Regions from separate parts of the Streptomyces profundus genome, predicted to be linked through region 2. Evidence: riboswitches for the same ligand, from Rfam matches in the RefSeq annotation. Region 2 holds a riboswitch; each other region holds the start of a gene.
The links. Region 2 has a riboswitch for cobalamin ahead of metE (5-methyltetrahydropteroyltriglutamate--homocysteine S-methyltransferase). Riboswitches for the same ligand answer to the same signal wherever they lie in the genome.
Positions count from the first base shown of each region.

Region 1: linked by a shared signal. The riboswitch ahead of cimA (citramalate synthase) and the one ahead of metE (5-methyltetrahydropteroyltriglutamate--homocysteine S-methyltransferase) in region 2 are both predicted to bind cobalamin.
Region 3: linked by a shared signal. The riboswitch ahead of K4G22_RS27240 (MSCRAMM family adhesin SdrC) and the one ahead of metE (5-methyltetrahydropteroyltriglutamate--homocysteine S-methyltransferase) in region 2 are both predicted to bind cobalamin.
Region 4: linked by a shared signal. The riboswitch ahead of K4G22_RS23165 (SCO2321 family membrane protein) and the one ahead of metE (5-methyltetrahydropteroyltriglutamate--homocysteine S-methyltransferase) in region 2 are both predicted to bind cobalamin.

Region 1 is NZ_CP082362.1:7,000,991-7,003,788, reverse strand. Features, by position in the region: gene cimA (citramalate synthase) at 1-1,158, opposite strand, end outside; cobalamin riboswitch at 1,449-1,586, opposite strand; gene K4G22_RS29380 (pyridoxal phosphate-dependent aminotransferase) at 1,804-2,798, shown strand, end outside.
Region 2 is NZ_CP082362.1:4,539,399-4,542,196, reverse strand. Features, by position in the region: gene metE (5-methyltetrahydropteroyltriglutamate--homocysteine S-methyltransferase) at 1-1,053, opposite strand, end outside; cobalamin riboswitch at 1,220-1,444, opposite strand; gene K4G22_RS20055 (hypothetical protein) at 2,127-2,798, opposite strand, start outside.
Region 3 is NZ_CP082362.1:6,301,154-6,303,951, forward strand. Features, by position in the region: gene K4G22_RS27240 (MSCRAMM family adhesin SdrC) at 1-985, opposite strand, end outside; adenosylcobalamin (AdoCbl) riboswitch at 1,114-1,255, opposite strand; gene K4G22_RS27245 (helix-turn-helix transcriptional regulator) at 2,473-2,798, shown strand, end outside.
Region 4 is NZ_CP082362.1:5,235,965-5,238,762, forward strand. Features, by position in the region: gene K4G22_RS23165 (SCO2321 family membrane protein) at 1-799, opposite strand, end outside; cobalamin riboswitch at 922-1,041, opposite strand; gene K4G22_RS23170 (glycosyltransferase family 4 protein) at 1,246-2,538, shown strand; gene K4G22_RS23175 (class I SAM-dependent methyltransferase) at 2,624-2,798, shown strand, end outside.

The DNA of each region.
Region 1 (2,798 bases), 2.5 Mb from region 2:
CTCGAACGACCAGCCGGCCGCCTCCAGTTCCTTCACCCGCGCGATGGACCGGGTCAGGGCGTCGGGATCCGCCCGGAGATCCAGGCCCAGCTCGGCCCCCTTCAGCTCCAGGCTCGCCCGGCCCGCCATCTCGGTGACCAGGACGCGCATCCCGTTCCCGACCACCAGGGGGTCGATGTGGTTGTAGAGCTCCGGATCGGCCTTGACACCGCTGGCGTGCAGCCCCGCCTTGTGGGTGAACGCCGAGGCGCCCACATACGGCTGGTGCGGGTCGTCGGCGATGTCCGCCAGTGCGGCGATCGCCTCCGCCGCGCCGACCAGCGCGCCGAGCCGCCCCTCCGGCAGCACCGGCAGATCCAGCTTGGTCACCAGGTTCCCGATCACGGCGAAGAGGTCGGCGTTGCCCGCGCGTTCGCCGTAGCCGTTGGCGGTGCACTGCACATGGGTGACGCCGGCCGCCACGGCGGCGACGGTGTTGGCCACGGCGCATCCGGTGTCGTCCTGGCAGTGGATGCCGAGCCGCAGGCCGGTCCGCGCCCGCACCGTCTCGACCGTCTCGGCCAGCCGCAGCGGCAGGTTCCCGCCGTTGGTGTCGCAGAGCACCAGCACGTCCGCGCCCGCCTCGGCCGCCGCGTCCAGCACCCCGAGCGCGGTGTCCGGATCGTGCTGGTAGCCGTCGAAGAAGTGCTCGGCGTCCAGGAAGACGCGACGTCCCTCGGCGACCAGCAGGCGCACGGTGTCCGCGATCATCGCGCGGTTCTCCGCCGGGTCGGTGCGCAGCGCCCGTTCGATATGCCGCCGGTCCGCCTTGGCGACGAGCGTGACGACGGGCGCCTCGGAGTCGAGCAGCGCGCGCACCTGCGGATCCCGATCGGCCCTGGTGCCCGCCTTCCTGGTGCTGCCGAACGCCGCGAGCGCCGCGTGCCGCAGGGTGAGTTCACCGGCCGCCGCGCGCCGGAAGAACTCGGTGTCCCTGGGCAACGCGCCTGGCCAGCCGCCCTCGATGAAGCCGACCCCCAGGGAGTCCAGGAGCCTGGCCACCGCGAGTTTCTCGGTGACCGAATAGGATATTCCCTCCTGTTGGGCACCGTCGCGCAGCGTGGTGTCATAGATGTGAAAGGAATCGAGCAGGGGAGCCCCCGCCGGTTGTGTACGCATTGAATTTCCCAGTCTCGCCCACTCGACTTCGACGAAGAATCGAGCCACGGATTGAATTCCGGCATGCTGGAACGCCGGATGAGGTGAATCGGGAACACACCAGGGCCGGTTGTCACGGCCCGGGGGAGGAAGCACGGAGGTGCGGCGCTACAGCGCCCTCACCTCGGGATCCTGCCCGATGGGGACGAGCGGGAGCATAGGGGGAGACACCGCGCGCGGCGCGGGGCACGATGTCGTGAGGGCAGCAGGGAACCCATGACGTTTCAGCTCCATCCTCGTGGGCTTCGCGTGATACCTGCGAGCGGCAATCTGGCTTCCCGACTTTCGTCGGGTCACAGTGGCGGGACCGCGCCGGATTCTCACCGGCTTCCCCACTTCGCAGGCGCTTTCCCCACAGATTAGCAGGGAATCCCCGCCCGGCGGACCCCTGTTGGGTTTTCCTACCCCCCTGTCAGGTACCGCCGTTTGTCCGTAACCAACGCGCTTGGGAGCGATACGCGGCTTTCGACTCACCCCGTACGAGGGCGCGTCGGTGCCCCCGACGGGGGGTGGGTGGCTGGAAGGATGGGCGGACGCGTCTGGCCGTGCCGGGGCGGCCCCCTCGCTCCCGGCGGCCGACCCACCACAGGACAGGAGTGGTTCCCCTTGACAGCGCACTCCGCGACGCTGGCGATCGACGAGGCCGTGCGGGCGCGACGGGCGGCCGGGCTGGCGACGCTCCACCTGGGCTTCGGCGAGGCCGGGCTGCCCGTCGCCCCCGGGCTCACCGAGGTGCTCGCCGCCTCCGCGGGCCGCAGCGGCTATGGGCCGGTGGTCGGTTCGCCGGAGGCCAGAGAGGCGGCGGCCGGCTGGTTCGGCCGCCGTGGGCTGGCCACCGAGCCCGAGCAGGTGCTCTTCGCACCGGGCAGCAAGCCCCTGCTCTTCGCCCTGCTGGCCGCGTTGGAGGGGGATGTGGTGCTGCCCCGCCCCTCCTGGGTCTCCTACACGGCGCAGGCCGCCCTGCTGGGCCGCCGAGTGATCGAGGTGCCCATCCCCGCGGACGCCGGCGGCATCCCCGCGCCCGAGCTGCTGGAACTGTCGCTGCGCCGGGCCGAGGCGGCGGGCGCGCGCCCCGGGGTGCTGGTCCTGACCGTGCCGGACAACCCCACCGGCACCGTCGCCGACGAGCAGCGGATCGCCTCGGTGCTGGCCGTGGCGGCCCGCCGGGGCCTGACGGTGATCAGCGACGAGATCTACGCCGAGCTGGGCCATCGAGGGCCGGTGCCGAGCCCGGCCACGCTCGGCTGGGAACAGACCGTGGTCACCAGCGGGTTGAGCAAGTCCCTCGCGGTGGGCGGCTGGCGCGTCGGCTTCGCGCGGCTGCCGGCCGGCCCGTGGGGGCGGCGCCTCGGCGAGCGGCTGACCGGGATCGCCAGCGAGATCTGGTCCAGCCTGGCCGCGCCCATGCAGGCCGTGGCCGTCCACGCGCTGCGTGAACCACCCGAGATCACGGCGTATGTGACACGGGCGCGGCAGCTGCACGCGCGGGTCGCCGAAGCGGCGCACACCCGGCTGGTGGCCGCCGGCGCGCGCTGCCGTCCGCCGCGGGGCGGCTTCTATCTCTACCCCGACTTCGCCCCCGTCGGCCGGCCGCTCCGGGC
Region 2 (2,798 bases):
GTCGATGTCCCGCTCCGCCGTGGCGTCCAGTGGGACGTGCAGCAAGGAGCAGGAAGCGGCCACATCGACGCTGCCGGCCAGACCCAGGAGCGTGGCCAGGGTCGCCAGCGACCGTTCGAGATCGTTGATCCACACGTTGCGGCCGTTGACCACGCCGGCGACCAACCGCTTCCCCGGCAGACCGCCGGCGGCTGCGAGATCCTCCAGGTTGCCGGCGGCGGACCCGGTGAAGTCGATGGCCAGGCCCTCCACAGGGGCCTTCGCCAGAACGGGCAGGGCCTCACCGAGGCGGTCGAAGTAGGAGGCGACCAACAGCTTGGGACGGTCCACCAGGGCACCGAGATCGCGGTAGGCGCGCGCCGCCGCGGCCAACTCGGCGGGGGTACGGTCCTGGACCAGTGCCGGCTCGTCGATCTGCACCCAGCCGGCACCCGCGGCGCGCAGATCGGCCAACACCTCGGCATAGACCGGCAGCAGGCGGTCCAGCAGGGTCAGCGGCTCGAAGTCATCGGCGACGCCGGGAGCGGGCTTGGCCAGCAGCAGATAGGTGATCGGGCCCACCAGAACGGGGCGAGCGGTCAGCCCGAGGGCGAGCGCCTCGCCCAACTCGGCACGTTGCCTGCCGGAGTCGGCGGTGAAGACGGTGTCAGGGCCGAGTTCGGGGACCAGGTAGTGGTAGTTGGTGTCGAACCACTTGGTCATCTCCAGCGGCGCGACATCCTGGGTGCCGCGAGCCATGGCGAAGTAGCCGGCCAGGGCATCGGCCTCGACGGCCGAGCGGTGCCGTGGCGGGATGGCGCCGACCATCACGCTGGTGTCCAGCACGTGGTCGTAGAACGAGAAGTCTCCGGTGGGGACCTCGTGCACGCCGGCGTCGGCGAGCTGTCGCCAGTTGGCTTGACGCAGTTCTGAGGCGGTGTCGAGCAGATCCTGGGCGGTGACGCGGCCCTTCCAGTACCCCTCGATCGCCCTCTTCAGCTGACGGTTGGCCCCCTGGCGGGGATAGCCGTACACCGTGGCCCGTGGTGCCGCGGCTGCGGACTCGCTGGTCAAGAAACTCTCCTTCGCGAGCATGTCTCCTGGCTGGTCTCGGCGACCACGCACGGGAGCGAAGGAGCACAGCGACCGGAGAACCCGGCGGAGCCGTTGCCACGGCCCGGGGCACTCGTCGTCAGCACGCAGACCCACCCACGAGGTCACCGAAACAACCGCGGGCGACGGTCGCCCACGGGCAGTGGCAGGTCTTCGGACTCGCGGGCACCCTCGGCCTGAACACTCAGGCGAAGACCTACTGGCCGTCGCTTCCCAAGCCCGACGGGCCCAGTGCGTATGACGGCGGTCGTTCCCACTCACCGCTGCGGGGCAGTCCCGGATTCCCACCGGGTTCCCTCTTACGACGTGCCTGCCTGGCGGACAGGACGAACCAACTGCGTCGGTCAGCCTAGCGCCTCCGCGCCAGCTGGCCAGAGGGCGTCGAAGCGCGGGGCGTCGGCCCCTGGCAGGCAGGAACGACGCCACCCCGGCGGATCGGGGCGCGGCTGCGGCTGCGGCTGCGGCTGCGGCTGCGGGAGAGCACACCGCTGACCGAGTCCCGCGTCGGGAAAGCACTCTCGTTGTACCGCCCCTTCGGCGAGATGCCGGCCGACCGGGGGCGGCCGATGTCGACTGGGGGCTTTCGGCACTCAGGGGCGCGGCGCGCAGGAACCGCTCGGGCGGCGGGAGGCCGCGTCCCCTCATCACGCTGGTGCCGGTGGGCGAACCGGAGGACCGGGACGGTCGCCTCGTACCAAGAATCTTCAGAATCATCACGCTCCGTAACCTAGACCCTTGTCACTCTCCGTGTCTAGTGGCACACTGAGAATTACTCAGCGCGACATCAGGCGAGGAGTCGGACCACCGGAGGGCACGCGATGCGTACGTTGTTCGATGACCAATCACCCCGCGTCCACGGCGGGTTCGGGCCGGACGGGGCCGGCGCGATGCCGATGGGGGTGGTCGGCCGAGTGCGCCGGGCCTTCCGCAGCCTCGCCAGGTGGTTGTGCCGCGGAGGGCCCGGGACGCTGAGGCGGCTCGGCCGGCCGGCATCCCCGTCCGAGGACGCGGCGCCAGCCGGCCGATCGGGCCCGTCAGTCGCGCGGGCGCAGGAGTTCCAGGTCGGTGCCCCAGGAGTCCAGCACCGCGTCATGGCCGGCGGCGCGGGCCATGAGCTCGACCTCAGCGAACAGCTCACGCTGGGTGCCGGGATCGCCGTCGGCGAGCAGGCGTCGCAGCAGCGGAAGCAGCCGCTCGGCTGTCCAGCCGGGGGTCTCCAACGGGTGGTTGGCCAACTCCCAGCTCAGATACTTGTTGTAGGGCCGCACGCGCCGGTTGAGCGCGAAGACGACCTCAAGGAAGAAGGGCATGCTCTCCGCCGCGTCAAGATGTCCCAGATCGGGACGCCCGTCGCGGAAGCTCTTCAGGGAGCGGTAGGTCTGGTTCACATAGGCGTCCAGCCAGCCGTCGACGGCCGCCCGCGCCTCGTCGGGAAGCAGCGCTCGTTTGCGCTCCAGGATCTCAGCGATCCCGCCGTCGAGTCGGTCGAACAACACCCGGGCGTGCACGTGGGCGTAGCGCATCCAGGGCTGCTCGTCCCCGGGCAGCCCCCGACGGGTGAACTCGGCCAGGGTGAACACGGCCAGATCCAGCCTCGGGGAGCGGTATCCGTCCCAGTCGGCGAACGCCGAAGGGCCCTCGTCCCTGACCACCACATGGATGTCATGGTCGGAGTGCCGGGTCGGCATGCCGTCGTGGGCCTGGGA
Region 3 (2,798 bases), 1.8 Mb from region 2:
CCGCGCGCAGGTAGTCCCGTCCTCGGGTCACCGATCCGCCGGCGCCGCCGGCGTCGGCGAGTGCCTGGACGATGAGGCCCGTGCTGTTGGTGTTGGGCGCCTCGGTGCTGACGCCGCCACCCCAACCGCCGTTGTCCGCCTGGTTGGTGCGCAGCCACTCCACGGTGCGGCCGATGGGCTCGTCGAGCCCGGCGGCGCCGGCGGCGCGGGCGGCCAGCATCGCGGAGAGGGCGAGGCCCGTCGTGTCGCCGTCCGGCGCGGACTGGCCGAACTCCCTGCCCTCGTCGCAGGTGGAGAGCTTCTGCCCGCGTTCGTTGACGTGGTCGCCGGTCTCGTCGGTGGGGATGTAGCCGAAGAAGACGCGGAAGTAGCCCTCGGAGCACTGCTGGCTGAGCAGCCGGTCGATGGCCAGCTGGTCGTTCTCGCCGACGCCGGCGAGGCCGATGACGGCCAGCGACTGGCCGAACATGTTGGCGTTGTTGCTGACGAAGCCGGCGAAGTCCGGGTTCTTGGAGTAGTCGCTGATCCGGCCCTTGTCCGGGCCCGAGCGCATGATCGCGTCGCGGGTCTCGGCGACCATGTCGTAGCCGCCGAAGTCGCGCGGGTCGCGGTCGGCGACCTCGGCCGCCACCAGGACCTTGGCCGCGGCGCCGCCGACGATGATGGCGTCGTAGCCCTGGCCGGGCACCAGGCCGTCCCAGGTGAAGTAGTCGCTGGCGTGCCGCTGGTCGTCCAGATGGTCGACGATCGGGTCGGCCAACGCGCCGTCCCCCGAGGCGTGCAGCGCGAACAGGGTGTCGATCATCAGCCCGTAGTCGGGCAGCGTGCCGCCCAGCGGGTTGCGGAGGGTGCCGTCGTCGTCGAGTTGGTCGGCCAGCCATCGGCCGCTGCTGCTCGCCGCTGCCCCGTCGTTCGACGCGTGGGCGGTAGGGGCGGCGGATCCGCCGGTGAGGACCAGCCCGACCAGCAGGAAGGTGGTCAGCAACGCGACCAGATGCCTGGGGGGCCTGGGGAGCCGGGGAACCGGTCTCCCCGACGTGTCAACCGACCGCGACATCTCTTCCATCCCCCATCTCTTGCGAGAAGACGAGGGGAACGGCGCGGGAGGCCGGATGTCACCCCCCTGTTTTCGCGACAGCGGTCCGACGAACCCCCCATGCGGTAACCCGACTCGCCACGTCGTCGTGGCCCACGGTTGCGCGACAGTGCCGGACTTGGACCGGCTTCCCCGTCATGGGAGGTGATATGGAGTTCTCTTCACACGAACTGAACAAGCGTAGCAGCCGCCCTCCGGGGAGCGGTGGTTCGCTGCCCGGCGTCCGGGAGGCGGCGCCTCCCGGGGTGTGGCGGCCGGGCCCTCCCGCTGTCCCGCCCGCGATCCGATGTTCGCGGCGGCGAACATTCGTGCGATCGTCCGGTGTCCCCCCGGCCTCCCGGGCGTCGACGGGCAAAAGACGTCGGGGAGTTGATGTAATGTGAGCACATAGTGGGCCATGGGTCGTCCGCTGCCGTCCGGTTCCCAGTCGTCGCGAATTATTAATCTTCGTGCAGTAGACTGCGCGCTTTCCCGGATTGTTGCTGTGGTATGGAGCCCCGTCGAGGGCCCATCCTCTTTGTTTCGTTCGCCGGTTGCCAATACACGTGCGAACACGTTGTGATTCGGACATTGTTCCCGGGGGCGGCACGCCGTGGTTATGGTGGTCGCTGACCCACCGTCGGACGTTGATCTTCGCGTGCCTTAACGCCGGGGACGGTAGCGGATGTGACCTCCTTTTCCCGCCGTTCCTCGGTGCGCCCGTTTCGGGGGCGCGGTCGCCTGTGCGCCGGCGGGTTCGGAGTGCTGGGGGCGCGGGCCGAAGCGGACGCCGGCCGGTCTGCGCCGGCGTGCGATCGGCGTACGCCCGGGCGCGGTTGGCGCGGAACGTCCCGAAGGTCTCCGGTCCGTGATCGCGAAGGTCGCGGGCCCGCGGGGGCGGCCGGAGGCGTCGCGCCGCGGTCGGCCCGACGCGCGCCCCGAGGGCACTTCACGGAGAAAGCGGAACGCGTCCTCGCGTATCCAGGGAATGTCCATATTGGTCCGCAGAGTCGGTTGAAATCTGACATCGAGGGAAAAATAATCCCGCATATCGCGGATTGGTGTTACATGAATGTGACGAGCTTCATGCTGGGCCCTCGTTGCGCCTGTCGGGCTTGCCTGGCGTTTACCTGCTCTGAGAGGATCACTTCAAATTCCTTGAAGGACCGAGCAGTTGACCACTGCTGCGGGTCGGCCTGATCCGCGTCTTTCTCAAGATCCTTCGAGTCGAATCCGTCTACACCGTAGATAAAGCTGTCAGGGGGCCAGCCGGATGATCGCTGTGGGTTCATTGACTTGCAATCCAAGTGCATGGAGTGCCGCAGTAGCAGTTGCAAAACTTTTGTGCAGATCTTATTCATGCGCCGTCCAGAGGTATGAAGGGGCGGTGGCGCGTGATGTCTGACGGTACCGCTTCCGAGTATCGCGACCTCATCGAACGTCAGGGGCAGTCCCGCGTCCTTTCCGACGCGTTGACCGCCTGCCGCACGCGGCGATCCGGGGGACTCGTCCTCGTCGAGGGCGGGTTCGGCACCGGCAAGTCCACGCTGTTGCGACGCGTGCGTTCGCAGGCCCAGTATCAGGGCTTCACCGTGCTGCGGGCCCGTGGCAACGTCGAGGAGAGCGCCTTCTCCTACGGGGTGGCGCGGCAACTCGTGGAACCCCTGCTGGACCAGGCCGTCTCCCGGGACGACGACACCGCGTTGTCAGGAGCCATGACCGC
Region 4 (2,798 bases), 700 kb from region 2:
CGGTCCCGGGGGCGACGAGCAGCCCGCTGCCGTAGGACGCCAACACCGCGTCCACCGTCGCCATGTCGCTGGCGAACAGCTGGCCGGACTCCTCGTCCGGCTGCCAGGCGAACGCGCCGCGCTGCTCCTCGGGCGCCTCGCAGCCCAGTTGGAGACCTTCCAGCGCGGAGTAGCCCGAACTGCCCTCGCGCACCACCCCGTTGGGGTCGACGCCGGCGGCGGCGAGCGCGCCGACCACCACGGCGGTTGAGTTCGCGTCGCTGGCGCCGCCGGGGGAGAAGCCCCAGCCGCCGTCCTCGTTCTGCACGCCGGTCAGCCAGTCGACGCCGGCGTCCACCGCGTCCTCGTGGCCGCCCACGGCCGCCAGGGCCTGCACGGCCAGCGCCGTGGCGTTGGACTCGGACGCGGTGACGTCCGCGCAGGGCTCGCCCGGGTCGGCCCGGAAGGCGAGGAACGAGCCGTCCGCGCACTGCTGGCCGACCAGCCAGTCGACCGCTTCCTCGGCCGGGGTGTAGCCCGAGGTGTGCTGGGCGAGCAGCGCGTAGGACTGCCGCCACACCCCGTCGTAGCTGGGGTCGGCGTCGCCGAAGAGGGCCTCGGGCGCTTCCGCCGGGGCCGGCGCCACCGGGTCCTCGGCGAGCGCGGTCGGCGCCAGCGCGGTGAGCAACAGGGCGCCCGCGCCGGGGAGCGCGAGCGCGCAAAGGCGCGCCCGGCGCGCACGACCGCGCGGGCCGGTGGCGCGCGCGGGGGCGGCGGCGCCGCGCGGCGCGCCCCTGAACGAGGTGCGGGGGATGAACACGCGGAAGCCTTTCGCTGTGCCGGTCGCCGGCACGCCAACCGCCATGACGCCGCGACGCGTCACGCGGCACCGGGCGCGACGCCGTACTCCTCGACGGTGTCGGTCGCCGAGTCGACGACCGAAGCCAGTGCCTTTCACGGGTGGGCGTTCCGGCTCGCGCGGCGCCGGAGGCGTCGCGCTCACGGCTGCGGGTCAGCGTCGGATTCGCACCGAATTTCCCCACACGTGAGTGAACTGATGGGCTCACTCTAACGGCCCCGCTCCCCGCCTCCGCCGGCCGCTCGGGGCCCGGGGGCCGCGCGGAGCCCGGAGCGGCCCGAGGCCGCCTGGTGCGGGGCGTCGACGGAGGGCGATAATCGCCCCACCCGCCGCAATTCCACCCGACCCCCGGCGAGTAGTGTTCGTCCGTACCCGCGAGTAGGTGGCGGCAGACCGAGGGAGCGTGTGTGGCGGCGGAGGCCGGGGCGGATCGCCCGATCAGGATCGCGCTGCTCAGTTACAAGGGGAACCCCTTCTGCGGCGGCCAGGGCGTCTATGTCCGGCATCTCTCCCGGGAGCTGGCCGCGCTCGGCCACCGGGTCGAGGTGATCGGCGCCCAGCCCTACCCCGAGCTGGATCCGGGCGTCGAGCTGCGCAAGCTGCCCAGCCTGGACCTCTACCGGCAGCCGGACCCGTTCCGCACCCCTGGGCGCAAGGAGTACCGGGACTGGATCGACGCCCTTGAGGTCGCCACCATGTGGACCGGCGGCTTCCCCGAGCCGCTCACCTTCTCGCTCCGCGCCCGCCGCGAACTCGCCGCGCGGCGCGGCGAGTTCGATGTGGTGCACGACAACCAGACGCTGGGCTACGGCCTGTTGGGCAGCCGGCGCCTCGGCCTGCCGCTGGTCACCACCATCCACCACCCCATCACCGTCGATCGCCGGCTTGAGCTGGCGGCGGCCGAGGGGCGCCGGCGCCGGTACGCGCTGCGTCGCTGGTACGGCTTCACCCGCATGCAGGGGCGGGTCGCCCGGCGGCTGCCCGCCGTGCTCACCGTCTCCGGCTCCTCGCGCCGGGAGATCGTGGAGGACTTCGCGGTGCCGGCCGACCGCGTCTCGGTGGTGCCGATAGGCGCCGACACCCGGGTCTTCCGCCCTGATCCCGCCACGCCCCGGGTGCCGGGCCGGATCATCACCACATCGAGCGCCGACGCCCCGCTCAAGGGCCTGGTGTTCCTGGTCGAGGCGCTGGCCAAGCTGCGCACCGAACGCCCCGAGACGCATCTGCTGGTGGTGGGCAACCGTCCGGAGTCGGGCCCGGTGCGGGACGCGTTGGAGCGGTTCGGGCTCGGCGGCGCCGTCGAGTTCGTCAAGGGTGTCAGCGACACCGAGCTGGCCTCGCTGGTGCGGAGCGCCCAAGTCGCCTGCGTCCCCTCCCTCTACGAGGGCTTCTGCCTGCCGGCCGCCGAGGCGATGGCGTCCGGCACCCCGTTGGTCGCCACCACGGGCGGGGCGATCCCCGAGGTCACCGGGCCCGACGGGGAGACGTGTCTGGCCGTGCCGCCGGGCGACGCCGGCGCGCTGGCCGAGGCCCTCGGCCGGCTGTTGGGGGACGCACCGCTGCGCGAACGGTTGGCCGCCGCGGCGTCGGAACGGGTGCTCGCCCGCTTCACCTGGGAACACACGGCGCGCGCCACCGTCACCCACTACCGGGCCGCGATCGCGGCCGGGGGCCGCCCCGGCCGTTCCGGGCGACCGTAGGGGCACCTGTCCAGCCAACCATCCCGTTCGACGAACACCGGCCGACGCCGGCCCAGGCCGGCCGACGAGAGAAAGGGTTGACCGCGTGCTGACCGTGGACTTCTCACGCTTCCCACTCGCCCCAGGCGACCGCGTCCTCGACCTGGGCTGTGGCGCAGGTCGGCACGCCTTCGAGTGCTACCGACGCGGCGCGCGGGTCGTCGCCCTCGACCAGGACGGCGCCGAAGTGCGGCAGGTCGCCGGCTGGTTGGCCGCGATGC